2 regions of the Arthrobacter sp. 92 genome follow, and region 2 is predicted to be linked to the other one. Evidence: predicted binding sites of a transcription regulator. Region 2 holds the regulator's gene; the other holds the start of a gene.
What was found. Region 2 encodes HrcA, which represses chaperone genes, less so after heat shock. Its sites were predicted from a motif close to TTNGCACTCGNNNNNNNCGAGTGCNAA; they were not measured.

Region 1 (12,742 bases), 1.4 Mb from region 2:
TCTGATCAGCGTTACCTTCGTGTGTGACAGGACCCTGACGACGGCGGGGTCCCCGCCCGACGCGGCACCCCCGAGGGAGGCCGGGCATCTGTCCTCCACCGGTTCCCACGAGCAGGCGGACGCTTCCCAGCCGTTGGGCTGGGGGCCCCAGAAGCAGGACGCCGACGCCGCCATCCGCGCCGTGGCCTCCATGACCCTCGAGCAGAAAGCAGGGCAGGTCCTCCTGCCCTTCTATACCGGCTTGGACGAGAAGTCCCACGCCGCCACGGTGCAGCGCCTTCACCTGGCCGGAAGCATCATCATGGGGGACAACGTGCCGAAGACCGCCGAAGGCCAGGTGGACACCGCCGCCATGGCCGCGGTTGCGGCGCGGCTCAAGGGCTCCACGCAGGCGGACGGACGGACCTGGCCTGGGCTGATCGGCATTGACCAGGAAGGCGGCCTGGTGGCCAGGCTCAGGGCTCCCCTGACAGAGTGGCCCGCGCCCATGAGCTACGGAGCGGCCGGCAATCCGGCCCTGGCTGGCGAAACAGGGAAGGCCCTGGCCTCCGAACTCGGGGGTCTGGGCTTCAATGTGGACTTCGCGCCGGACATGGACGTCACCGCCGGGCCGCAGGACCCCACCATCGGCGCCCGCTCGATGTCCGGCAATCCCGATGCGGCCGCAGGGCTGGGCGTCGCGTTTTCGCAGGGAATGCTCGCTGCAGGCATGCTGCCCACCGTGAAACACTTTCCCGGCCACGGCTCCGTGACAGTTGATTCGCACGAGAACATGCCGGTGCAGAATGCCACCCTGGATCAACTCCGGAACCGCGACTGGAAACCTTTCCAAGCGGCCGTGGGCGCAGGGCTGCCCATGATCATGACCGGCCACATTGCGGTGCCTGCGTTGGAGCCCGGAGTGCCTGCCTCGCTGTCGAAACAAAGCTACGCAGCCCTGCGGGCCATGGGATTCAAAGGCGTGGCAGTGACTGATGCGCTCAACATGGGAGCCATCCAGAAGCAGTTCCCGGGTGAAAGTGCCGCTCCGCTGGCGCTGGGCGCCGGAGCCGATCTCCTGCTTATGCCGGGGGATGTGGCCCAGGCCCACGCCTCGATCATCACTGCCGTCAAAGCCGGCACCGTGCCCGCCGCCCGGCTTGATGAGGCGGCCACAAGGGTGGTCACCATGCTGATCTGGCGCGCCCGGGCCGGGGCCCCGCAGTCAGCGGCGCCGGGAAGCGGATCGGCCCTTTCGCAGCGGACGTCGGCCGCCGCCCTCACCGTCCTCGCCGGGCCGTGCCACGGGCCCATGGTGCCGGGCAGCGTGCGCGTGGCCGGCGGCTCCGAACAGGACCGGGCACGTTTTGCAGCCGCAGCCAAGGCGGTTGGCATCGGCATCGGAGACGGCCCGCTGGTGCGGCTGATCGGCTACCAGGACCCGCCAGCGGCCGCCGACGTCGCCGTGGCACTGGACGCGCCCTGGCCGCTGGCCGACTCCGCCGCTCCGGCCAAGGTGGCGCTCTACGGACGCAGCCAGGAAGCCTTCAACGCGCTGCTGACCGTTTTGGCCGGAAAGCGGACGGCTCCCGGGAAGCTGCCTGCCGCCGTCGGGCATTATGCTCCCGGAGCCGGTTGCGGATGATGCCACGGGCGGGTCCACATGCCGCGGAAAATCTGTCTTAAAGTCAGGTTTGTTCGATGTCGGTCTCAGCCGGAGCGCCGGGCGGGCGTTTAATGGGACTGTGCCTATTCTGAACAAAGACATGACCCTCTGCATCTCGCTCTCGGCCCGGCCGAGTAACAACGGGACCCGCTTCCACAACCACCTCTACGAGCAACTGGGGCTGAACTGGATCTACAAGGCCTTCGCCCCGACGGATTTGGGCCAGGCGATCGCCGGCATGCGCGGCCTGGGGATCAGGGGCTGTGCGGTATCCATGCCGTACAAGGAGGACGTCATTGCCCTCGTCGACGCCATGGACCCCTCGGCGAAGGCCATCGATTCGGTCAACACCATCGTCAACGACGCCGGCCGGCTTACCGCCTACAACACCGATTACACCGCGATCGAGCAGCTACTGCAGCGCAATGCGATCCCCAGCGACTACTCGGTGCTGCTCAAGGGTTCCGGCGGCATGGCGAAGGCGACCGCCGCCGCGCTGCGTGACGCCGGCTTCAGGGATGTGACCGTGATCGCGCGCAACGAGGAGTCCGGCCGGGCGCTCGCCGAGCTGTACGGCTTCAAGTGGCGCGCGGAACGTGAGGACAGCGCCGATCCTGATGCCGGCAAGGCCGACATGCTGATCAACGTCACGCCCGTGGGCATGGCCGGCGGCCCGGATGTGGACTCGTTGTCCTTTCCCCAGGAGTCCATCGAAGCCGCGAAGGTGGTCTTCGACGTCGTCGCGCTGCCGGCGGAGACCCCGCTGATCAAGGCGGCCAGGGCCGCCGGCAAAGCCGTCATCACCGGAGCCGAGGTGGCCACCATCCAGGCGCTGGAGCAGTTCGTCCTGTACACGGGGATCCGGCCCACCGACGAGCAGGTCCGTGCCGCGGAAGAGTTCATGCGCGCCCAATAAAGCCCGGTATTCGGCGAGAGCGCGGTATTCGCGCGGCCCCCGCCATTCCGCGGATCCCCGCTACCCGGCCCAATGGACCGGCTGCACCGGCTAGACCGGCTGTAGCGTCTGGACCGGCTGGACCGAGATGGCCACCCGGTCCTCGCCGATCCTGGTGAGGACCAGGGTGGCAGATTTTTTACTCTTGTTCTTCCCCGATTTCTTTCCTGCCGGCAGAAGCTGCTTGCGAAGCTCTTCCGGGGTCACGGAGGTGCCGCGCTTCTTGATCTCGAGCACGCCGATGCCGTTGTCCTTGACCCAGGCCTTGAGGGCCTTGACGTTGTACGGCATCACTTCCAGGATCCTGTAGGCCCGGGCGAACGGCGTATCCACCAGCTCCGGCGCGCAGATGTAGGCGATGTGTTCGTCCACCAGGTGGCCGCCCAGCTGGAGGGCGACGTCGGCCACCAGCCCGGCGCGGATGACGGCGCCGTCCGGTTCGTATAGGTAACCCTCCACCGGGCCCACGGGGGCCACCGGGCCGGCGTCGAAATCCTCCGCGCTGGTGATCTCCGCCGCCCCCTGGGGACCGAGCAGCAGTGCGGCCCGGCGGACGCCCGGGCGGCGGACGGCATTGAACCAGAGCGCCACCTCAGTGACGTCGCCGCCCACCGATACCCACTGGGCCTCGCAGCCCGCGGGAACCGAGTCGTGCGGCATGCCCGGGCCCATCTTGACCCCCACGGCGCGTCCGGACGCGGCCAGGGACTCAACGAAGGACAGCGGAGGCGAGAACTCCTCCGGGTCCCACAACCGCCGGGTCCCCGAGGTGGAAGTGGTGCGGCGGGCCGGATCCAGCCACACACCCTCCACACCGTCCAGGGGGACGGATGTGGCGTCGGAATGGACAACGCTGGCCTGGGGGAACGGAATGAGGTTCATGGTGGCGCAGGCGGCCGTGGTCTCGTCCATCTCCACCGCCGTCACTTTGAGGTCCATGGAGGCCATGGCCATCGCATCGGCCCCGAGACCGCAGCCAAGATCCGCCACATGGGCGATTCCGGCCGTCACAAACCGCTGGGCGTGCCTTGCAGCCACATTCAGCCTGGTGGCTTGTTCGAGTCCAGCCATGGTGAAGATCATCTGCCGGGCGAACTCACCAAACTTGGCCTCGGCCTTGGTCCGAAGCCTGGACTGGGTGAGGACGGCCGATACGAGTTCGGGGGAGTGGCCGGCTTTGCGCAGCTCGGCGTTAAGCCGGAAGGCCTCATCCTCCCGATAAGGGCCAAGGGAGGCCAGCAGCTCCCAGCCTTCGCTGGTCAGGAGAGGGGCGATCAGTTCCTGCGGTGCGTCAGCCATGACATCAAGCCTAATGGAGGAGCCGCACGGGCCGGGCGCCAGCTAGGGTTGAAGACATGGACGACAGCGCAGGGCCCCAGCCAGCCGGGAATGACCACCACGAGCACAAGGGCCTCGCCCGATATGCCAGGCCCGCACTTATTGCCGGCTGCACCATCGCCGTCGTGTGCGTGGCCCTGCTGGTCATCATCTTCGTCCTGGACTCGTTCAATGCGACCGTATATTCCGTGGGCGGCAAGAGCATCAGCGATGACACCGACGAGGCCCGCCAGATCCGGGACTCCTACGCCGCAGTGCGCACGGGCGGCATTGTGGGCCTCGTCGTTTCCCTCGTGGCGGCTGCAGCCGGGGCAGCGGTGCTTTACCGCAACCGCAACGCCGCCGGCGAGGATGAAACTGACGACGGCGACGACGTCGACTTCGACGACCTGGCCGGCAGTTAGCCCTTCAGGAGGCTGTTCAACTGTTCACCTGGGACGAAATGCTGGCACTCGCCTTGACCGAGTGCTAACTCCAACCTAGAGTCTTCATTAGCACTCTCCCTAGGAGGGTGCTAACACATGAAGAACCACCGCCAGCCTGCAGCCGGCACCGCGACGACGGTCTGCACGTTATGGCTTCACGGTTCTACTGTCCATGAACTTGCTGACGAAAAGGAGAGGTCATTGTCGGTCTCTATTAAGCCTCTTGAGGATCGTATTGTTGTCCGCCCGCTCGAAGCCGAGCAGACCACGGCTTCCGGCCTGGTCATCCCTGACTCCGCCCAGGAGAAGCCCCAGGAAGGCGAAGTTGTTGCAGTAGGCCCCGGCCGCTTTGACGACAACGGCAACCGCGTTCCGATCGATGTTGCCGTTGGCGACGTCGTTATCTACTCCAAGTACGGCGGAACTGAAGTCAAGACCGGCGGCACCGAATACCTCGTGCTGTCCGCCCGCGACGTTCTGGCGATCGTAGTTAAGTAACTCTTGGACCCCGCGCCGTTGATCCGTTCTCGAATGGGTCAGCTGCGCGGGGTTCTGTCTTGAAAGGACAAAACCATGGCAAAGCAGCTTGCGTTTAACGACGCTGCCCGCCGGTCGCTTGAAGCCGGCATCGATAAGCTCGCCAACACTGTCAAGGTGACGCTGGGCCCGCGTGGCCGCAACGTCGTGCTGGACAAGAAGTGGGGCGCTCCCACGATCACCAACGATGGCGTCACCATCGCCCGTGAGATCGAACTGGACGACCCCTACGAGAACCTTGGCGCGCAGCTTGCCAAGGAGGTTGCCACCAAGACCAACGACGTGGCAGGCGACGGCACCACCACCGCCACCGTGCTGGCACAGGCCCTCGTCAAGGAAGGCCTCCGCAACGTTGCGGCAGGCGCCGCTCCGGGCCAGATCAAGCGCGGCATCGAGGTCTCCGTCGAGGCAGTCGCCGCCCGGCTGCTCGAGAACGCCCGTCCGGTCGAGGGCACTCAGGTTGCGAACGTTGCAGCCATCTCCGCCCAGAGCGACGAAATCGGCGAGCTCCTGGCCGAGGCTTTCGGCAAGGTCGGCAAGGATGGTGTGATCACCATCGAGGAGTCCTCCACCACGCAGACCGAACTGGTCCTCACCGAGGGCATGCAGTTCGACAAGGGCTACCTCTCCCCGTACTTCGTCACCGACGCGGAACGCCAGGAAGCAGTCCTGGAGGACGCCCTGATCCTGATCAACCAGGGCAAGATCTCCTCCGTGCAGGAATTCCTGCCGCTGCTGGAGAAGGCGCTGCAGAGCTCCAAGCCGCTGTTCATCATTGCCGAGGACGTTGAGGGCGAGGCCCTGTCCACGCTGATCGTCAACCGCATCCGCGGCACCCTGAACGTGGTTGCCGTCAAGGCTCCGGGCTTCGGCGACCGCCGCAAGGCCATGCTGCAGGACATCGCAACCCTCACGGGCGCACAGGTTGTCTCCCCTGAACTGGGACTCAGCCTGGACACCGTTGGGCTCGAGGTGCTGGGCACGGCGCGCCGCATCACTGTCACCAAGGACCACACCACCATCGTTGACGGTGCCGGTTCGGCCGAGGACGTTGCGGCACGCGTTGCCCAGCTGCGCGCCGAGCTGACCCGTACTGACTCCGACTGGGACAAGGAAAAGCTTCAGGAACGCCTGGCCAAGCTGGCCGGCGGCATCGGCGTGATCAAGGTCGGCGCAGCCACCGAGGTTGAGCTGAAGGAAAAGAAGCACCGCATCGAGGACGCCGTGTCCTCCACCCGCGCTGCCCTCGAAGAAGGCATCGTTGCCGGCGGCGGTTCGGCCCTCATCCACGCCCTCAAGGCGCTGGACGAGGACCCCGCGGTCCAGGCACTTGACGGTGATGCGGCAGCAGCTGTGGGCATCGTGCGCCGTGCACTCGTCCAGCCGCTGCGCTGGATCGCGCAGAACGCTGGATTCGACGGTTACGTGGTTGCCGCCAAGGTCGCCGAGGCTGCGGTGAACCAGGGCTTCAACGCCAAGACCGGCGAGTACGAAGACCTCATCGCTGCCGGTGTCATCGACCCCGTCAAGGTGACGCGCGCTGCCCTTCGCAACGCCGCTTCCATCGCAGCGCTGGTTCTCACCACCGAGACCCTCGTTGTTGAGAAGCCGGCTGACGAGGATGAGCACGCAGGCCACAGGCACTAGCTTGCAGCCAACGCAGTAAAGGCCGGCCCGGCATCAGCTGGGCCGGCTTTTCTGTGCCCTCCTGCAACGGCCAGTGCCGCTCGGAAGCGGCCTAGCTCCACACCCGCGATGCCTGGTGGCGCAACGTGCGTGCCATGCCGTCAGGCAGCCGCCGGGTGATCACGCGATAAAACATCAGCACGGCCACGGCGGATGCCACAATACCGACGAGGTTCAGCAGCAGCTGCATGGCCGAGCCCGCCGCCTTCTGGTATTCGCCCAAGACCAGGGCCACGGCAACGAATCCGGCCGCCGGAACAGTGGTCACGGAAATGAAGACCCCGATCAGGGCGGCCGAGCGGCGGCTGATGACCGACAGCATGCCCGCGGCGCCCGCCAGCACGGCGACGATGAGGGAGTACGGACCGGGATGGTAGATGAACTCCACGGCGGAGCCGTTGTCCAGGGTGTCAGCGGGGAAGAGCCCCAGCGGCACCGACAGCCACGCAGTAAAAGCAGCCAAGAGCATGGCAACAGGAAAGCCGACACCCAGGGCCAACGCGGCGCTGCGGCCCAGCCGCCACTGGCGTCGGGCCAAAGCGACCGCCAGCGCGGCGAGCGGGCCGAACTCCGGGCCCACCGCCATGGCGCCCACGATCGCGATCGTTGAATCGGTAACGATGCCGATGGCCGCCAACTGGGTGGCCAGGACCAGAAAGGCCAGGTAGCTCCAGGTGAGCCGCGAATCCTCCCCGGTCTGCCGGGTCACCTCGTCCCAAACCATGGCATCGGCCCCGTCGCCGGGCGCAGCGGCCTCAGCCCGGTCCGCACGTTGGGAAAGCATCAGCTCCGGCGTTGTAATGGCCACCGAGCCCAGCTCCTCCACCTTCAGGGCATGGAGTTTCTCCAAGAGCTCCTCAACCGACTCCCGGGCGACGTGAGCCCAGACCACATCGCCGGGCGGCAACACGGACGCCCCGCGGTGCACCGCGACTTCCGCCGCGCCGGTTTGGGCCGTACAGCTTTCCACCACCAGGGCGGACAATTCCGCGGGTACACAAATGCGCAACTGAACAATCACGGCGGTTCCTCCTTAGGGTGTTCCAAGCCTAGTTTCCCCCGACCCAATCCAGCACCGGCCGCCGGAGAAGCCTTTGGCTGCCCTCAAGCCGGGATTCTGGAAACTCCCAGCTCCGCCTGCCTTAATGGAAAATGCAGCCATGTGTAGCCACATGGGCAATTGGCTATGAACATTACAGATCAGTAACATGGATGCTTTGGTTATCCGCTTGAGGGGTTTTCTTTGTCGATAGCGAGAGCCTTCGCCTCTCCACGCCGCATAGGCGATGGAATTCCAGCGAACCGGAAATCAAAGTTCCGTCCGGAAATCCAAGGACTGCGCTCACTCGCCGTGCTGATGGTGGTCACCTACCACGTGTGGTTCGGCCGGGTATCCGGCGGCGTCGATGTGTTCCTGCTGATCTCAGCCTTCCTGATGACGCTGCAGTTCGTGGGCCGCTACGATCAGCGCAGCCCAATGGCACTCCTGAAACACTGGCTTCACTTGTATCGGCGGCTCCTGCCTGCCGCTGCCACCGTCATCCTCGCAACGCTGGCTGCCAGCTATGTGGTGCTGCCGCGGACACGATGGCTGGATATCATCAGCCAGAGCTGGGCTTCGCTCTTTTACGCTGAGAACCGGCTGCTCCAATCACAGGCGGTGGACTACTACGCCACTGACCACAGCCTCGCCAGCCCCCTGCAGCACTTTTGGTCCTTGTCCATCCAAGGACAGGTGTTTATTCTTTGGCCGGTGATTTTCGCGGCCAGTGCCTTCGTGGCAAGGAAGTACAGGCTCCGGTACCGGTCCCTTCTGATGTACGTCTTCGGCGCGGTCTTCCTGATCTCCCTCATCTATTCGATCATTTTCACCGCAGCAAGCCAGGCCCAGGCCTACTTCGATACCGGGGCGAGGCTGTGGGAGTTTGCGCTGGGCACACTGGTTGCGCTGTTGTTGCCGGGCTTGCGGATCCCCAAGGCCGGCCGGGTGGTGCTTGGCTGGCTGGGCATAGCCTCCATGCTCAGCTGCGGCATCATCCTGAACGTTGAGACCGCGTTCCCCGGCTTCACGGCGCTGTGGCCCACGCTGGCGGCGGCCTGTGTGATTGCGGCCGGGCAGACGGGCAGCCGCTTCGGAGCGGACCGCATCCTGAGCAGCAAGCCGCTTGTTGGCCTGGGCGACAATTCCTATGCGCTCTACCTTTGGCACTGGCCCGTCCTGGTCCTCTCGCTGGCGTGGACGGGGAAGGAGCACGCAGGACCGCTATCCGGAGCCATCGTCATCGGCGCCTCGCTGGTGCTGGCCTACTTCACCACCAAGTACATTGAGAAACCCTGGCGGCAGTGGAAGTGGCCTGAGGTAAACCGGCGGCGCGCCGCGCTGTCCATCGCCCTGTGCCTGCTCGCGGTGGTGGTACCGCTGGGCGGCATTGAACTGCAGCGGAACCTGGCCACACAGGCCCTGGAAGCCGAGGCGGACAGAAACAACCCGGGAGCCCTGGCCCTGGTGCCCGGCTTTGTGAACCACGCCGATGCCAACGCCGCCATGCTGCCGCCGGCTGAACAGCTGCCCCAGGACTGGGCCGGATTGTCCGGCCCGTGCACCGGAAACCTGGAACCCGAAGAGATGCTTCAACCGGCCTGCAGCGAGGGCGAGGTACCTGCCAATTCGACCAAGACGGTCCTGGTGCTGGGCGATTCCCACGCCCAGCAGTGGCTCGCGGCAATTGGCGAGGTTGCCAAGCAAAAGGGCTGGATGGTCTACGCGATACTCGAAGGCGGCTGCAAAGTCACCCCCGCAGGAGGTGAAGCCACGCCGGACTGCGCCGCCTTCAACGAAGCGGTTCGCAATCACGTTGCGGCGCACCGGCCGGACGCCATTATGATGGTCGGCACCGAGGCCGCCCCCTCTTCGCCCTCTGAGACCCTGACGCCGGGTTTCGAGGATGTGGCCCGGTCCTGGACCGACCAGGGGATCGACGTCGTCGCCATCCGGGACAATCCGCGTTTCACCTTCAATATGGCCGATTGCGTGGTTACCAAGGGCGCGGAGAACCAGGAATGCCGCCCGCCGCAGGCCAGTTCGCTGGCTCCAGAGAGTCCGTTCGCGGCATTGCAGGGGAAAATAAGCCGTTTGTCCTTCGTGGACATGACCGACCTGATCTGTGACGGCACGAGCTGTCCGGGAGTGGTGGGCAATACGTTCGTCTACCTCGACGACAACCACCTCAGCCGGACCTACGTCGCCAGCATGTCTTCAGTCTTCGGCGAGAGGCTGATGACGGCCACCGGCTGGAAGGCTTCATGACCGCAGCGGCACCGCACAAGACACCAAACACAAGCAAAGCAGGCACGCCGGAGGAGTCGGCCGGCACGGGCTACCGCCCTGAGGTCCAGGGACTCCGCGCGCTCGCGGTGCTGATGGTGGTCACCTACCACGTTTGGCTGGGACGGGTGTCCGGGGGAGTGGACATCTTCCTCCTGATATCGGCGTTCCTGCTGACTCTTTCTTTTATGCGGAAGGTGGAAAGCGGCAAACCCCTCCGGCTGATCAGTCACTGGCTCCACCTGTTCAAACGGCTGTTGCCCGCTGCCGTGGTGGTGATCCTCGGCGTGCTCGTGGGCACGTGGGCCATCCTGCCGCAGAGCCGCTGGCCGGACGTGCTCGAGCAGGCCTGGGCCTCTCTGCTCTACCGGCAGAACTGGCTCCTGGCCGACTCCGCCGTGGACTACTACGCCCAGGACCACTCCGGGGCGAGCCCGCTGCAGCACTTCTGGTCGCTCTCCATCCAGGGGCAGGTCTTCATCCTGTGGCCCCTGGTGTTCGCCGGGGCCGCCCTGCTGCGGAAGGCGGTCCGTCGCTGGACGAGCATCAGTTACCGGCAGCTGGCGACCCTGGCCTTCGGTGCGATTTTCGTCGCGTCATTTATCTACTCGGTCGACCGGACGGCCACCAACCAGGCCTACGCGTACTTCGACACCCGGGCCCGCCTGTGGGAGTTCGCCTTGGGTTCCCTTCTGGCCCTCGCCCTGCCCTACCTGAAGCCGGGGAAAATCCTGCGCGTTGTGCTGGGCTGGGCCGGGGTGGCAGCAATGATCTCCTGCGGACTCCTCCTGACCGTGGACCGTTCCTTCCCTGGCTTTGTGGCGTTGTGGCCCACCCTGGCGGCTGCGGCAATCATCGTTGCCGGTCAGAGCGGCAGCAGGTTCGGCGCTGACCGCCTGCTGACCTGGAAGCCGCTCGTTGCGCTCGGGGACAACTCGTACGCCCTCTATTTGTGGCATTGGCCGCTCCTGGTCCTGGCCCTGGCCGGGGCCGGGATCGCGGCTCCCAGCCTCGGCCAGGGCCTTGGGATCGTGGCCATCTCCGTGGTCCTCGCCGTCCTGACCACCCGCTACGTTGAAAAGCCCCTGCGCGAATGGCACTGGCCCCAACGGGGGGTCTGGCGCACCGCCGTCGTGATTGTGGCCTGCGGTGCGGTGCTCGCCGGACCGGTCGCGGTGTGGCAGAGCCAGATCTCCGCAGAGGAAGCCGCCGCTGCGGCGCAGCCCCGGGACCTGACGCCGGGCGCGGCGGCCCTGACGCCGGAGAATGCCGGCAAGCCGACCCCCGATGCGAAGATCATTCCCGCGCCGGCCGCGATGAAAAACGAGTGGGCGGACATCGACGGGCTCTGCACTGAGGGCAACGTGCCGAACGACCCGCTGCTGTCCGGTTGCCTGCAGAACAGCAAGCCGGAGACTGTCACCAAGCGGATCGTGGTGCTGGGTGATTCCCACGCACAGCAGTACATGGCGGCGCTGGGTCCCATCGCCAAGCGACACGGCTGGGAGGTGGTGACCCTGCTTCGGGGCAACTGCCGTTTCGGCGCCGAGACAGCCGAACGCGACGGCGAGTGCAACGCCTTTAACAAGGCCAGCGCCGACTACGTGCTCAGGCATAAGCCCGATGCCGTGTTTACCGTTGCGTCCCTCACGCACAAGGAAGCACCCTTTGAGACCGAGGTGCCCGGCTACCTTGACGGCATCAGGCCGTTCACCGACGCCGGCATGGACGTAGTTGGAATCCGGGACAACCCCCGTTTTGACGTGAACATGCCCGAATGTGTCCAGACGAAGGGCGCCGGCGCTCCCGAGTGCAACCCGCCGTTGAACGAGTCGCTCGCGGAATCGTCCCCGCTGGACCAGTACCGGGGCAAGGTGGCGGGCCTGCACCTCATGGACCTCAGCGACTTCATATGCGCCGGGGGCAGCTGTCCCGCAGTGGTGGGAAATGTCTATGTCTACAAGGACGACAACCACCTCACCAAGACGTACGTGCAGAGCATGATCCCCATGTTCGAAAAACGACTGCTGGCCGCCACTGGGTGGACCTAACGCAACAGCGCCCCGCCGCGTGCCCTTCCTCACATTGCCGCTCCGGAATATGGGGATCGCCGCCGAGGTTCTAGAATTTATCTAACACTTCAGCATCAAACTCTGCACAGGCCAGACCCGTAATTACGGGCTGGTCATCAGTTGCAACCCCTACCCGTGGAACTTGAGAAATTAAGGTAAGAGGCGCACTCATGACCCAGCCCGAGCACAATCCCTTCGGCTTCATCGGCCTGACCTACGACGACGTCCTGCTCCTGCCCGGACACACGAACGTCATCCCCTCCGAGGCCGACACCTCCTCGCGCATTTCCAAGCGCATCACCGTCCAGACCCCCCTGCTCTCCGCGGCGATGGACACCGTGACCGAGTCCCGGATGGCCATCGCGATGGCCCGCCAGGGCGGCCTGGGCGTGGTGCACCGCAACCTGTCCATCCAGGACCAGGCCGACCAGGTGGACCGCGTGAAGCGCAGCGAGTCCGGGATGATCACCAACCCCTTGACCATCGGGCCGGAAGCGACGCTGGCTGAACTGGACGAGATCTGCTCGCATTACCGCGTCTCCGGCCTGCCGGTGGTGGACGAGGGCATGCGGCTGCTGGGCATCGTCACCAACCGCGACACCCGCTTCGTGCCGGAAGCGGATTTCCCGATCCGCCTGGTCAGCGACGTCATGACCAAGATGCCTCTGGTCACCGGCCATGTAGGCATCAGCCGCGAGGAAGCCTCGCACAAGCTCGCCACCAACAAGATCGAAAAGCTTCCGCTGGTTGACGAACAGG
Region 2 (9,698 bases):
GCGTCGTTGAGGGTGCGGCCGCGCATGTAGGCCAGGGGCGCCACCTCGATAGTGCCGGCCGCCATCAGCCGTGGAATCGACTCCGGATCCATCATGTCGTGAAGCGCGTCGTACAGCGGCCGCAGGTAGGGGTCGATCTTGTCGCTGAGGGTTCCGGGCAGGAAACCGAGCCGCTCTCCCGCTTCGACGGCGGGCCTGGTCAGGATGATGCGGCTGACCTCCTTCTGCTGAAGGGCCTGGACGGCCTTGGCCATGGCCAGGAACGTCTTTCCCGTGCCGGCGGGCCCAATGCCGAAAATCACCGTGTTCGCATCGATGGCGTCCACGTAGTTCTTCTGGTTCAGTGTCTTGGGCCGAATGGTCTTGCCGCGGCTGGAGAGGATGTTGTGCGTCAGCACCTCGACAGGATTCTGCAGGGACTGGCTGCGCAGGAGGGCGGCGAGCTGCTGCAGCACTGCCGGTGTGATGACTGTGCCGCGTTCGACCAGGCCGCGCACCTCGTGGATGAGCCGCATGATCCGCGGAACGTCCGCGGCGGGGCCGCTGATGGCCAGTTCGTTGCCACGGACATGGAAATCCACAGCGGGGAACTGCTCTTCGATAAAGCGCAGTGCTTCGTCATGGCTGCCCAGGGACTGCACCATCTGCTCGGAGTTGTCGAATATGACCACCTCCGTCCGGACACCGGGAAGACTATGGGGAAATTCACCTGTGGTGCGCTCTCCGGCGCTGAACCGGGGCTTTCCGTTTGTTGCTTCAGTCATGGTGCCGGCCTGCTGGCCTCTGGTCCCCTCCAGTTAGGAAATAGTTGCTCCGAATGATCCATTGACCCGCCGGCCTACCGGGCAGGTTCCGTGTTAAGCGGAGTCCTTCCATCTTACGCCAGCGACCCGACCGGCGGCCCCGGCCCGGCCACGCGATGCCCGTCCTGGAACGATTCCGTTGCGCGTTTCCGTCATTAGGTATCAACTTTGTATCGGCCTCATATCGTTCCTGTTGCAGTTCGGTTCACCGTGCCCAAAGGCCGCGGGCGGCCGGGGACCGTGTGTAATGCTGGGATTCAGCGGCCTTGCGCCGGCAGTCGAGGGTGCCAACGGGCCCTTCCCGGCGGTTTCTGCCGGACCTGCCACGCGCTCGTAAAGCAAGAGTCACACAGCGGGCCCCGCCGGGGCGCGCATCCGAAGGAACACACGAGGGCGGGGGAACACCGGAGCCGATGGGATTTAGCGGGATGGGGCACAGAAGGAGACCAGCGGGACAGCGTGTGCGTTCCGCCGTTCTGCTCTGGGTGCTGCCTGCCGCGATCCTGCTCTCCGGCTGCGTCGCCACTCCCCAGCCCCCGGAGGACTCGGCAGGCACACCGCAGATGCTGTCCGGTTCCGCCACTGCGGGGGTTCCCAGCACCAGCGCGCCGTTGGAAACCACCCAGGCCTCCAACAAAGCGCCGGTGTACTGGATTGGCCGCAGCAACGACAATGTGTTCCTGTACCGCGAGTTCCGCGACGTGCCTGAGCAGGATAATCCGGTGACGCGCGCACTGCGCGCCATGATGTCCCAGAAGCCCCTCGATCCTGACTTCTTCACCCCATGGCAGAACCCGAAGAAGCTGGCCACGTCCATCTCCGGCAAGAATGTCATCACGGTGGATGTCTCCGCCGACGCTTTCAACAGCAACGTTGACACTTCCATGGCCGAGCGCGCCATCCAGCAGTTGGTCTATACCGCGACCGCGGCGGGAGCCAGCTCCGGGCTGGTGGATGCCGGCCAACAGATCCAGGTGGTGATTCTCGTGGACGGGCATACAGACTATCTCGCCTTCAACCGCGTCCGGCTGGGGACACCGATGTCACGAAGCGCGGGCATGGTTGCCCCCGTGTGGATCATTGACCCGCAGGAGGGGACCCAGGTCGCCGATGGCAGCGTCAAAGTCAGCGGCCGGAGCATCGTCCCCGGCGGCAAGCTCCGCTGGAAGATCCTCCGGGTAGACGGCAGCGCGGACAAGTCACCGTACCTGAGCGGGGACATGACAGCCTCCTCCGATGCCTCACAGTCCGGACTGTTCTCGCTGACGGTGAACCTGGGCCCGGGAAACTACGAAGTCAGGGTATGGCAGATTGACCCCAGCCGAAATGACACGGAGCTGAACGTCGACAGCCGCGGCTTCTCGGTGAAGTAACAGATTCCCGAAGGAGTAGCAGGCGGGCTGCGCCGCTACCATCGGCCAAGCACGTCGCTGGCCAGGACCGTTGCCGCCGGGCCGGCCGTGGATGATCGAAGGACATGGTGGCCAAGCAGCGCGGTGACCGCCCCCGCGCCGCAGAGCCGGGTGACTTCCCTCGGACTGATCCCGCCCTCAGGCCCCACGATAAGCAGGATCTCCCGGGGCCCGGTTCCCGACGGCATCGAGTCCCGCCATGACTCCAGCACGCCGCGCAGCGGCCGCACGGCATCCTCGTGAAGAATGACCGCCAAGTCGGCGGCAGCCACCGCCGCCTGCAGCCCGGGGCCGTCGACGGCGGCACGGACCTCGGGAATCCACGCCCGGCGGGCCTGCTTTGCGGCCGCAGTCACCACGGACTGCCATTTTGCGTGCGCTTTGGCCGCGCGTTCGCCTTTCCACCGCACGATGGCACGTTCGGACTGCCAGGGGATGATGGCGTCGATGCCCAGTTCGGTGGCTGTCTCGGCCGCCAGCTCGTCCCGGTCGCCTTTGGCAAGCGCCTGGACCAGGACCAGGCGGACGTCCGGGCGGCTTTCGATTTCCAGCGCCGAACACTGCACCGTGAGCTGGCCAGGGCCAACGGCGGCCACCGTTCCGGTAAGGCGTTTTCCTGCTCCGTCGGCTATGTCCACAGACTCCCCCACGGCGAGCCGTTTCACCGTCACGGCATGCCGCGCCTCGGCGCCGTCGAGAACGAATTGCGAACCGGGGACCTGGTCATCCAAGGTTCCGGCGGCGGTGAAAAAGACCGGGTTGCTCACTGCTACAGGTTACCGAGCCGGTCCCGCAGCTTGGCGAAGACCCCGCCGCTGGCGGCAAGTTTCCCTTCGGTGTATTGCTCCCCGCGCAGCTTGGCGAGCTGCCGGAGCAGGTCCTCCTGGGCAGGGTCGAGCTTGCTGGGGGTCTCCACCTGCAGGTGGACCTTCAGGTCGCCACGGCCGTAACCGCGCAGGTGGGTGACGCCGAGGCCACGCAGGGTGATGATCTCGCCGGACTGGGTTCCCGCCTTGACGTCGATTTCCTGCGTGCCGTCGAAGGTCTCCAAGGTGACCTCAGTGCCGAGCGCCGCCGCGGTCATGGGAATGTTGAGCGTGGCGTGCAGGTCGTCGCCGTCGCGCAGGTAGGTGGGATCGTTGTTGACCCGGATCTCCACATAGAGGTCTCCGGAGGGTCCGCCGGCAGGTCCGGCTTCGCCCTGGCCGCCGAGCTGGATCCGGGTTCCGGTCGCCACACCGGCGGGAACCTTGACGGTCAGTGTTCGCCGGCTGCGGATGCGTCCCTGCCCGTTGCACTCGTTGCACGGGTCCTTGATGACGGTTCCGAAGCCTTCGCAGGAGCCGCACGGAGCGGCCGTCATAACCTGGCCCAGGATGGAGCGGACGGCCCGCTGGACCTGACCGCTGCCGCCGCAAATGTCGCAGCGCTCGGGGTGGGTCCCCGGCCTGCAGCAGGAGCCGTCACAGGTGGGGCACGTCACGGCCGTGTCCACTTCGAGCTTCTTATTGACGCCGAAGACAGCGTCCCGAAGGTCGATGCGGACGCTGATGAGGGCGTCCTGCCCGCGGCGGACGCGGGAAGCCGGACCGGAGGAGCCGCCGGCGCCGAAGAAGGTGTCGAAGATGTCCTGGAAGGCGAAGCCCTGGCCCGAGTAGCCGGCACCGCCGAAGCCATTGTCCGTGCCGTTCTCGTTGCCGGTTGCGTCGTAAATGCGGCGCTTCTGCGGGTCGGAGAGCACTTCATAGGCGTGCGTGACCGCCTTGAAGCGGTCCGAGGCGTCCTCACCGGGGTTAACGTCCGGGTGGAGGGTGCGCGCAAGCTTTCGGTAGGCCTTCTTGATCTCTTCGCCCGTCGCTTCGGGTGAGACTCCAAGAACGTCGTAGTGGCTGCTCAAAGTTCGTATCTCTTCCTGGTTGTACTGCCTGTGATGCTGCTGCCGTGTCCGGGAAACCGGGACACGGGAAGGCCTGGTTGGCTGGTGCCGGACCCGTCAGGGCCCGAGGATCCTGGAAAGGTAGCGTGCCACGGCCCGGACCGCGGCCATAGTGGTGGGATAGTCCATCCGGGTGGGGCCGAGCACCCCCACCTTGGCAGTGGAACCGGGACCGTATCCCGTGGCCACCACCGAGGCTTCCGCAAGACCGTCATAAGGGTTCTCGCGGCCAATGCTGACGGTCACGCCCCGGGGATCCTGAGCCATTTCGCTCAGCAGCCGGAGCATCACCACCTGCTCCTCGAGCGCTTCAAGGACCGGACCGATGCTCAGCGGAAAGTCAACATTGGACCGTGCCAGGTTGGCGGTCCCTGCCATCACCATCCGCTCCTCGCGGGTGCTGCTCGCCAGCGCGTCCAGTCCCCGTGCCAGAGCCTGCGCGGCATGGCGGCGTGAGGGTTCGCAGCCGGCGACGACGGCGGGCAGCGCCTGCGGGAGGAGGCTCAGCGGCGTGCCGGCCAGGCTCTTGAGGAAGCGCGTGCGAAGTGCCGCGACCGCATCGTCACTGAGTTCCTGGCCGGTGTCGATGACCCGCTGATCAACTTTTCCGGTATCGGCAATCAGCACCACAAGGACCTTGCGCGGCGCAAGCAGCACAAATTCGATGTGCCGCACCATGGCGCGGCTAAGGTGCGGGTACTGCACCACGGCCACCTGGTTGGTCAGCTGGGACAGCAGCCGCACCGTGCGCTCCAGGACATCGTCCAGGTCCTCTGAGCCTTCCAGCAACGTCTGGATGGCGCGCCGCTCGGCCTGCGAGAGTGGCTTGACGGCGGAAATCTGGTCGACGAACAGGCGGTAGCCCTTGTCCGTGGGAATGCGGCCGGCACTTGTGTGCGGCGCGGTGATGAGTCCCTCATCTTCCAGCGCCGCCATGTCGTTACGGATAGTGGCACTGGAAACACCCAGATGGTGCCGTTCCACCAGCGCCTTGGAGCCCACGGGTTCGCGGGAATGCACGTAGTCCTCCACGATGGCGCGCAATACTTCAAGCTTGCGTGGCTCGCTCATTCTCCACCTCCGATCGGCTTTTCCCGGGCGACGGGCTGGGACTGCACCCAGGCAACCGTTAGCACTCGTCATGTCTAAGTGCTAACCAGTCTAATATGAGTCGCCGCGTTGTTAGCATTGGTACCGCTCCGGGCGAAACTCCGGGCTGGGAATGGACGTGCACATTCGCGAAGCCACTGCCTCCCAATATTCAAACCTCCTAGAGCAAGGCAGTGTGTAACGGATGTCGTACCAGAACTGGGGCCCGCAGGACATCTCGGCTCCCCGGAAGTCCGAGCTTCCCGAAGTGCCGGTTGAACGCGGCATGGTGCTGGAAGAGGTGCAGTCCGGCTGGGTTGGCGCTGTGACAAGAGTGGAGAAATCCGGCGGCATGCATGTGGTGGCTCTCGAGGACCGGCGGGGCAAATCACGCAGTTTCCGCCTTGGCCATGGTTTCCTGCTGGAGGGACTGCCCATCCGGCTGATGCCTCCCGCACCCCGGGCGCAGGCAAGCGCGGCCGCCCCGGCCAGGACGGCGTCAGGATCCGTCCGGGTGGACGGGCAACGCGCCCAGGTGGCGAAAGCCAGCCGGATCTGGGTGGAAGGAAAGCACGACGCCGAACTGGTGGAAAAGGTCTGGGGCGACGACCTGCGGGCGGAGGGCATCGTCGTCGAGCCCCTGCACGGAATCGATGACCTTGCAGGTGCCGTAGCGGACTTTGGTCCCGGACCGGGGCGCCGGCTGGGAGTGCTGGTGGACCATTTGGTGCCCGATTCCAAGGAATCGAGGATCGCCGAAGGGGTCATGCGATCCTCCGGGGCGGCCGGAAACGTGCTGATTGTGGGCCATCCCTATGTGGACGTCTGGCAGGCGATCAGGCCAGCAGTCCTTGGCATCGAGCAGTGGCCGGTGATCCCACGCGGCGTTGACTGGAAAACCGGGATCCTGACGGCGTTCGGCTGGCCCCACTCCACGAAGGAGGATATCGGGCTCGGATGGCAGAAGCTCCTCGGTGCAGTCCGGAGCTACGCGGACCTGGAGCCCTCGCTGCTGGGCCGGGTGGAAGAGGTCATCGACTTCCTCACCGCGCCATAGCCAGCCCCTGTGCTGTAACCCGGCGCTGACCTGTGTGTTTCCCGCGCGGCAGGGTGCCGCACTCTTCGAATGCGGGTCCCACCCAGTATTCTTGATACGGCGGTTGCTGCTCCTAGCTCAGCCCCCGCCTTTTCCGGGAACCAACGCACCACTGCAATCCGAAGGACGAAACCGTGGCAGAAGACGCACGTGAACACAGGGACAACCAGGCCGGGCATGGCCAGCCCCAGTATCATGGTGTGCCGGCAAACGCGCTGCCGCTGACAGCCAGCGAAGACCGGCAGTGGGCCACCCTGGCGCACTTCGGCGGCATCCTCGGGTGTGTGCCCTCATTGCTTATCTACCTGATTTTCAAGGACCGGGGACCGTTCACGGCCCAGGAGTCCAAGGAAGCATTGAACTTCACGCTACCGCCCACCATCGCGGCGGTTCTCTGCAATCTCCTGGTGATGCTGCCGGTGGTGGGGAACATCTTTGCCGTGCTGGCCACGCTGATCTGGATCGCGGTTACCTGCTTCTCGGTAGCCGCCGGGATCCACGTAAACCGCGGCCAGCCGCACCGCTACGAGTACAACCTGCGCTGGATCAAGTAGGGCGGATCACGTAGAGACCTGGTCAAGTAGCCCTGTCAGTCCGGCAGAATCCTGCGGACCACTGCGTCCGCGAGGAGCCGGCCCTTAAGGGTGAGGACGAGGTTGCCCTTGAAGGCCGCGGCGGGGTCCACCAGGCCGTCCGCTATCAGTCCCGCGACGGCATGCCTCCCGGATGTCCCCAGCGATTCGACAGCCAGGCCGGAGCTGAGCCTGGCCTCAAGCATGACCCGTTCAACATTGCGGGTCTCGGCGTCCAGGGTCTCCCTGCCCGCGGCCGGCGAGGCGCCTGACGCCAGCCGCCCGGCGTAAGCGGTGGGGTGCTTGACGTTCCACCAGCGCACCCCGCCCACGTGGGAATGCGCGCCGGGGCCAACGCCCCACCAGTCGTCCCCCCGCCAGTAGGCAAGGTTGTGACGGCAGGCCTGGCCCGGGGTGCGGGACCAGTTGCTGACCTCGTACCAGGCGAGGCCTGACGCGGTGATGAGCTCATCGGCGAGTTCGTATTTGGCCGCGTGGTCATCGTCGTCGATCCCGGGGACTTCTCCCCGCCGGATCTGAGCCGCCAGTTTGGTGCCCGCCTCCACGATCAGGGCGTACGCGCTGATGTGGTCGGGCTGGTAGGACAAGGCGGTTTCGAGCGAATAGCGCCAGTCCTCGAGCGACTCCCCCGGCGTCCCGTAAATGAGGTCCAGGCTCACCGACAGGCCAGCGGCCCTGGCCCACTCAACAACTTGCGGCACCCGGCTGGGCGTGTGGGTGCGGTCCAGGACTTTCAGCACATGCGGTACCGCCGACTGCATGCCGAAGGAGACCCGGGTGAACCCGGCGTCGGCCAGCAGTTGGAGGGACTGGGGCGTGACTGAGTCCGGGTTGGCTTCGGTGGTCACCTCCGCCCCGGGGGCAAGGCCCCATTCCTCGACGGCCGCCGCGAGGATGCGCGCCAGGTCAGCCGCCGGAAGCAGGGTGGGTGTGCCCCCGCCAAAAAAGACGGTCTGCAGCCGACGTTCCGGCAGGCCCGACGCCGTCAGGGCGGCGCCGGCAAACTCCACCTCGGCGATGGCCGTGGACGCGTACGCGTCCTGGGACGCCCCGCCGCCCAACTCGGTGGCCGTGTAAGTGTTGAAATCGCAGTATCCGCAGCGCACTGCACAGAACGGGATGTGCACGTACAGTCCAAATCCGCGGTCCGCCGCGCCGTCGGCGGCCTGCGCAGGCAAGTGCCCGTCCGACGGCGCGGGGTCGCCCAAGGGAAGAACGCTAGGCACTGGTGCGGCCTCCTCCAGGGATTTCCGCCACAGTCGTTGCCGCGGTTGTTACTTTCACTGCTACTTCTTGGCCTTGTCCTTGGATTCGTCCGTGGTGAGCGCTGCGATGAACGCTTCCTGCGGGACCTCCACGCGGCCCACCATCTTCATGCGCTTCTTGCCTTCCTTCTGCTTTTCCAGCAGCTTGCGCTTTCGGGTGATGTCACCGCCGTAGCATTTGGCCAGGACGTCCTTGCGGATGGCCCGGATGCTTTCACGGGCTATGATCCGGGATCCGATCGCGGCCTGGATGGGCACCTCGAACTGCTGGCGGGGTATGAGCTCGCGCAGCTTGCCCGTCATCATCACGCCGTAGGCGTACGCCTTGTCCCGGTGGGTGATGGCGCTGAAGGCGTCCACCTGTTCGCCCTGGAGCATGATGTCAACCTTGACCAGGTCGGCAACCTGGTCGCCGTCGGCCTTCCAGTCCAGCGAGCCGTAGCCGCGGGTCTTGGACTTGAGGATGTCGAAGAAATCGAAGACGATTTCGGCCAGCGGCAGCCGGTACCGGATTTCGACGCGGTCCTCGGAGAGGTAGTCCATGCCGCCCATCACGCCGCGGCGGCTCTGGCACAGTTCCATGATGGCCCCGACAAACTCGTTCGGCGCCAGGATGGTGGCGGAAACCATCGGCTCCCGGACCTCGGCGATCTTCCCGGTGGGGTATTCACTGGGGTTGGTCACATGGACAACCCTCTTGTCCTCGAGGGTGACCTCGTATTCCACGTTGGGTGCGGTGGAGATCAGGTCCAGCTTGTACTCGCGTTCAAGGCGTTCACGGGTAATTTCCAGGTGCAGCAGCCCCAGGAAGCCCACGCGGAAGCCGAAGCCAAGCGCGGCCGAGGTTTCCGGCTGGTACACGAGCGCGGCATCGTTGAGCATGAGCTTCTCCAGCGCATCACGAAGGACCGGGTAGTCCGTGCCGTCCAGCGGGTACAGCCCGGAGAAGACCATGGGTTTGGCATCCGCATAGCCCGGGAGGGATTCGGAGGCAGGCTTGGCCAGGTTGGTGACGGTATCTCCCACCTTGGACAAGCGAACGTCCTTCACGCCGGTGATGAGGTAGCCCACTTCGCCGACGCCGAGGCCCTTGGAGGGGGTCGGTTCCGGGGAGCTGACACCGATTTCAAGGAGTTCGTGGGTGGCGCGGGTGGACATCATCTGGATGCGTTCGCGGGGGTGCAGCATGCCGTCGACCACGCGCACGTAGGTGACCACGCCGCGGTAGGTGTCATAGACGGAGTCGAAAATCATGGCGCGGGCAGGCGCGTCCGGGTCGCCGACGGGCGCGGGGAGATCACGGACGATCTTGTCGAGCAAGAGCTCCACGCCGGCGCCGGTCTTGCCGGAGACCCTCAGCACGTCCTCCGGCTCGCCGCCGATCAGGCTCGCCAGCTCGGCGGCATACTTCTCCGGCTGGGCCGCCGGGAGGTCGATCTTGTTTAGGACCGGGATGATGGTGAGGTTGTTCTCCATCGCCAGGTAGAGGTTGGCCAGGGTCTGC

Region 1: a site for HrcA is predicted at 4,384-4,410, ahead of groES (co-chaperone GroES). Genes of this name have one in related genera too.

The regions. Positions count from the first base shown of each region.
Region 1 is NZ_CP189863.1:3,824,007-3,836,748, reverse strand. Features, by position in the region: gene ACP4XC_RS17745 (glycoside hydrolase family 3 protein) at 191-1,624, shown strand; gene ACP4XC_RS17740 (shikimate 5-dehydrogenase) at 1,725-2,561, shown strand; gene ACP4XC_RS17735 (THUMP-like domain-containing protein) at 2,652-3,899, opposite strand; gene ACP4XC_RS17730 (hypothetical protein) at 3,956-4,342, shown strand; gene groES (co-chaperone GroES) at 4,565-4,861, shown strand; gene groL (chaperonin GroEL) at 4,937-6,547, shown strand; gene ACP4XC_RS17715 (DUF389 domain-containing protein) at 6,639-7,607, opposite strand; gene ACP4XC_RS17710 (acyltransferase family protein) at 7,830-9,893, shown strand; gene ACP4XC_RS17705 (acyltransferase family protein) at 9,890-11,962, shown strand; gene guaB (IMP dehydrogenase) at 12,154-12,742, shown strand, end outside.
Region 2 is NZ_CP189863.1:2,377,379-2,387,076, reverse strand. Features, by position in the region: gene ACP4XC_RS10965 (PhoH family protein) at 1-764, opposite strand, end outside; gene ACP4XC_RS10960 (GerMN domain-containing protein) at 1,217-2,176, shown strand; gene ACP4XC_RS10955 (16S rRNA (uracil(1498)-N(3))-methyltransferase) at 2,212-2,982, opposite strand; gene dnaJ (molecular chaperone DnaJ) at 2,985-4,112, opposite strand; gene hrcA (heat-inducible transcriptional repressor HrcA) at 4,209-5,222, opposite strand; gene ACP4XC_RS10940 (DUF3097 domain-containing protein) at 5,446-6,297, shown strand; gene ACP4XC_RS10935 (DUF4870 domain-containing protein) at 6,471-6,890, shown strand; gene hemW (radical SAM family heme chaperone HemW) at 6,926-8,155, opposite strand; gene lepA (translation elongation factor 4) at 8,216-9,698, opposite strand, start outside.